Regions from separate parts of the Synechococcus sp. WH 8016 genome, predicted to be linked through region 2. Evidence: predicted binding sites of a transcription regulator. Region 2 holds the regulator's gene; the other holds the start of a gene.
The links. The regulator HrcA, encoded in region 2, represses chaperone genes, less so after heat shock. The targets are predictions, from matches to a motif close to TTAGCACTCNNNNNNNNNGAGTGCTAA.
Positions count from the first base shown of each region.

Region 1 (2,468 bases), on a different contig from region 2:
TCCTGAAGCTCCTTGTAACGCTGAAGGGTGGATTGAACAGCACGGGCTGTGCGGTAATGCTCATCACCCACAACGGCTGGCTGAAGCATGGTGCTTGTGGAATCGAGAGGATCCACCGCGGGGTAGATACCCTTCGAAGCCAAGGCACGGTTCAGAACCGTTGTTGCATCGAGGTGAGCAAACGTTGTGGCAGGAGCTGGGTCGGTGAGATCGTCAGCAGGGACGTAAACGGCCTGAATGGAGGTGATGGAACCTTCCAGTGTGGAAGCAACGCGCTCCTGGAGAGTACCCACGTCCGTACCCAGGGTGGGCTGGTAGCCCACAGCTGAAGGCATCCGACCCAAGAGAGCGGAAACCTCAGAACCGGCTTGCACGAAGCGGAAAATGTTATCCACGAAGAGCAGAACGTCCTGCTTGTTCACATCGCGGAAGTGCTCGGCCATTGTCAGAGCTGAGAGACCCACGCGCATGCGAGCGCCGGGAGGCTCATTCATTTGGCCGTAGCAGAGGGCCACTTTCGACTTGGAGAGATCGTCGGCGTTGATCACGCCGGACTCCTTGAATTCTTCGTAAAGGTCGTTGCCTTCGCGGGTGCGCTCACCCACACCACCAAACACAGACACGCCGCCGTGTTCTTTGGCGATGTTGTTGATGAGCTCCTGAATCAAAACGGTTTTGCCCACTCCGGCACCACCGAAGAGGCCAATCTTGCCTCCCTGGCGGTAAGGCGCGAGAAGGTCGATCACCTTGATGCCTGTCTCGAACACCTTGGGCTTGGTTTCGAGTTCAGTGAGCTTGGGAGCTTCGCGGTGAATTGGGGAAGTGACGTCGGTATTGACGGGGCCTTGCTCGTCAACGGGCTCTCCGAGCACGTTGAAGATTCGGCCCAGGGTGGCTTCTCCCACAGGGACAGAGATGGGTGAGCCAGTGTCCAAGGCTTCCATTCCGCGCACAAGACCATCGGTGCCACTCATGGCCACCGCACGGACTCTGTGGTCACCAAGCAATTGCTGGACTTCGGCGGTTAGGCCGATCTTTTCACCAGCAGTGTTGGTGCCCTCAATACGTAACGCGTTGAGAATTTTGGGGAGTTTGCCGGCTGGAAATTCCACGTCCAGAACCGGTCCGATTACCTGACGGACAACGCCCTTGGAACCGGTAGAGGCAGGAGCAGCAGCGGCCATAAGTAAGGAGAAGTGAGAGGGACGCGCAACAGGACGATCCCTTCCTGAGCGGCAGAACCTTAACACCGTCTTGATGTTGCTCTCGCTGTTCGGTCACCCGCACAGGTCACCGCTGGTGCTTCACCCATGCACGGACCTAGCTTTGGCACTCATCGATCCCGAGTGCTAACTCGCGTCGATCGAGCGGCGCCGAGCGCCCTGTCCCTGCTTCTCAAATACTTATGGCAGCTGTTTCTCTCAGCGTTTCCACCGTTAAGCCTCTTGGAGACCGCGTCTTCGTAAAAATCTCTGAATCCGAAGAGAAGACTGCAGGCGGCATCCTTCTTCCTGATACGGCCAAAGAAAAGCCTCAGGTGGGCGAAGTTGTCCAGGTGGGTCCTGGTAAGTCCAACGACGATGGAAGCCGTCAGGCTCCTGAAGTCAGCATCGGCGACAAGGTTCTGTACAGCAAATACGCCGGTACAGACATCAAGCTTGGCAGCGACGAGTACGTCCTGTTGTCCGAGAAAGACATTCTTGCTGTTGTGGGTTGACCGCAATCCCTCTGAGTTTTATCTCAGAAACGACTGAATTTTCCTTTACATCCTCATTAATTGCCTCTTATGGCTAAGCGTATTATTTATAACGAGAACGCTCGTCGCGCTCTCGAAAAAGGTATCGACATTCTCGCCGAAGCCGTCGCAGTAACCCTTGGCCCCAAGGGTCGCAATGTGGTTCTTGAGAAGAAATTTGGTGCTCCTCAAATCATCAATGATGGAGTAACGATCGCCAAAGAGATCGAACTCGAAGATCACATCGAAAACACCGGTGTGGCGCTCATTCGTCAGGCTGCATCCAAAACGAATGATGCTGCTGGTGATGGCACCACAACGGCCACCGTTTTGGCGCATGCCATGGTGAAAGCGGGTCTGCGCAATGTGGCAGCCGGCGCCAATGCAATCACTTTGAAGAAGGGGATTGATAAAGCATCTGAATTCTTGGTTGGCAAGATCCAGGAAAATGCAAAGCCAATTGCCGATAGCAATGCGATTGCGCAGGTCGGCACGATCTCTGCCGGCAACGACGAAGAAGTTGGCAAGATGATTGCTGATGCCATGGATAAAGTTGGCAAAGAAGGTGTGATTTCTCTTGAAGAAGGGAAATCCATGGAGACCGAACTTGAGGTCACCGAGGGTATGCGTTTCGATAAGGGTTACATCTCCCCTTATTTCGCAACAGATACGGAACGGATGGAAGCGGTTCTGGATGAGCCTTACATTCTCTTAACCGACAAGAAAATCGGTT
Region 1 covers NZ_AGIK01000004.1:27,467-29,934, reverse strand. The annotation lists gene atpD (F0F1 ATP synthase subunit beta) at 1-1,184, opposite strand, end outside; gene groES (co-chaperone GroES) at 1,406-1,717, shown strand; gene groL (chaperonin GroEL) at 1,787-2,468, shown strand, end outside.
Region 1: a site for HrcA is predicted at 1,327-1,353, ahead of groES (co-chaperone GroES). Genes of this name have one in related genera too.

Region 2 (2,468 bases):
TGCTGGGTGCTGTCCCGCGCTTGGCGTCGGCGTGACACCGGAGCCACGGCCTGGGCATAGGCAGGCATGCGCCCAGGATCAGCAAGCCAATGCAAACTCAGGGACGCATTTCTCGGAACGAACCGAGCGGCTCGTGGCAAGACGAGGGGTTGCCCGACAATCTTGAGGGGACTCTGCTGAGCCATCGCCCACCACAGGCCCAATGCGGTGGTTAGCAGCAACACCACCGTTGCAGCGACAGCTAAAAGGAAGGAACGCGCCTTCATGAAGCAGCAGGCGTGGGTATGGCCTCATCTTTGTTCATGATGAATCCCATGACACCCTCTTCACCCCAATCGATCAGCGCCAAAGACCTTCACGCGTGGCTAGCGAGCGGCAGTGCCCTTCAGCTCGTTGATGTTCGCGAGCACTCCGAACTGGAGATCGCTCCCTTCCCCGGGCAGGTGGAACATTTGCCGCTAAGTGAATCAAATCTATGGCTTTCCGATCTGACCGCAAGGCTGACCACCAGCAAACCCATCGTGGTCATTTGTCACGCCGGGATCCGTAGCCGAAATTTTGGCTGCTGGCTCTTAGAGCAAGGACCGGATTATGAGGTATGGAACCTAGAAGGCGGCATTCATGCCTGGAGTGTGGACGTCGACCCGAGCGTTCCCCGGTACTGAGCAGCGGTTCATGACAACGCCACCAATCCAAGGGGAAACCTCCGTACGATCACAGCGCTGATTGTGTGCCTGTGCAGCCGCTGCCCCGCCGACAACAGGAGGTGCTCAGGGCCACAGTGCACCACTACGTAGACACCATTGAGCCAGTGGGGAGCCGAACCCTGGTTCAGAGGTTCGATCTGCAAGCCAGTGCTGCCACCGTGCGTTCAGCCATGGGGGCTTTGGAGCAGCGGGGTCTTCTCACCCAACCACATACATCTGCCGGACGGGTTCCAAGCCCCAGTGGATACAGGCATTACGTGGATTGTCTGCTTCCGAAGCCCGGAACAATCGCCCAACATCTCGATCAGGAGTTAACCCAACTCAGCCTTCGCTGGGCAGCGCTTGATGATCTGCTCCAAAACATGGCGAGAAGGCTCACCGATTTCACGGGACTGATGAGCCTGATCACGCACCCCAGCCAAGGGCAACCCGCACTGGAAGCGATCCGACTGGTGCGCAGCGAGGAGCGCTTGCTGGTGATGTTGGTGAAGAATTCCAGCCAAGCCAGTCACCTCAATCTTCGGCTGCCCTACGGCAGTGAGCACCAAATCGAAGCGATGGATCAATGGGCGCGTCGGCAGCTCGACGGCAACGGCCGTTTGAATTGGAATGCACTGCCAAGAGAATTGCAGGCCTGCGGCAGAGCCCTCCGCGATGCCATTGACAGCCATCAGACCTTGCAAACCACCCAAGAAACCAAGGCTCTCTTTCATGGCGTGTCTCGGCTCGTCGCCGAGCCCGAATTCAGCCAAAGCGCCAAGCTCAGACCACTCCTTGAATTGATGGATCAGAGTCCTGCAGCCCTAACCCTCTCCGCTTCCGGTCCTGGATATGGCGTCTGGATCGGCCAAGAACATCCCGAACAGGCTTTGCACCACTGCTCAGTGGTTCAAGCCACCTGCACAAGCTCCACAGACGGCGTGGGGCATGTGGCGCTTGTGGGGCCAATGCGCATGGCCTACGCCACAGCACTCGCTGCCGTTAAGAGTGCCGCCCATCATCTCGAGAATCTTCTGAACTGACATGGCGTTCCAAGGAAGACCCCTGCCCCCCCCGGTCGCCATCGTCCTCGGACTCAGCATCGGGGGGGCTTTGTTTGCCATTTGGAGCGGTGTCAACCTGACAACGAACCAGGAGCCGTTTGAGCCCGCGCCGAACACCTCGATTGCCTCCAACGAGGCAGAACGAAGCGTTGCGAGCGAGAACCTTGATTCACTTCTCAACGAAGAACCCCGCCCTTGGTTGCTGGCACAGTCCCTTCCCCTGAAAGGCCCCTCCGGGCATATCGGAGAGCGCTTCGCCCTAGGTATCGACACTGTTCTACGAGAGTTGAATAACCGTGGTGGCATCGCCGGACGCCCCGTCAAGGTTTGGCGGATCGATGATGGCTATGAGCCAGAAAATACGCTGCGTAATACCCGCTTTTTTGCGGCCGAGCCTGATGTTTTGGCCCTCTTCGGCTTTTTTGGCACACCCACGAGCAAAGCGGCCCTACCGATTGCCAAGACGGCGGGACTCACCCTTGTTGCTCCTCTCACAGGTGCTAGCGCCCTACGGGCACAAGGTCAGACAGGGGTGTTGCACTTCCGAGCCAGCTATGCGGAAGAAGCTCGGCGGATCGTCAATCACCTCGTCAACGACGGCTTCGTCAGAATTGCAGTGGCGTATCAGAACGACGCCTATGGAAAAGACGTGCTTGCCAGCACAGTGGAGGCCCTGAAAAAGCACAATCTCAGCGCTGTCAGCACAGCGGCCCTACCA
Region 2 covers NZ_AGIK01000003.1:47,815-50,282, forward strand. The annotation lists gene SYN8016DRAFT_RS08775 (DUF3352 domain-containing protein) at 1-266, opposite strand, end outside; gene SYN8016DRAFT_RS08780 (rhodanese-like domain-containing protein) at 315-665, shown strand; gene SYN8016DRAFT_RS08785 (heat-inducible transcriptional repressor HrcA) at 737-1,729, shown strand; gene SYN8016DRAFT_RS08790 (ABC transporter substrate-binding protein) at 1,731-2,468, shown strand, end outside.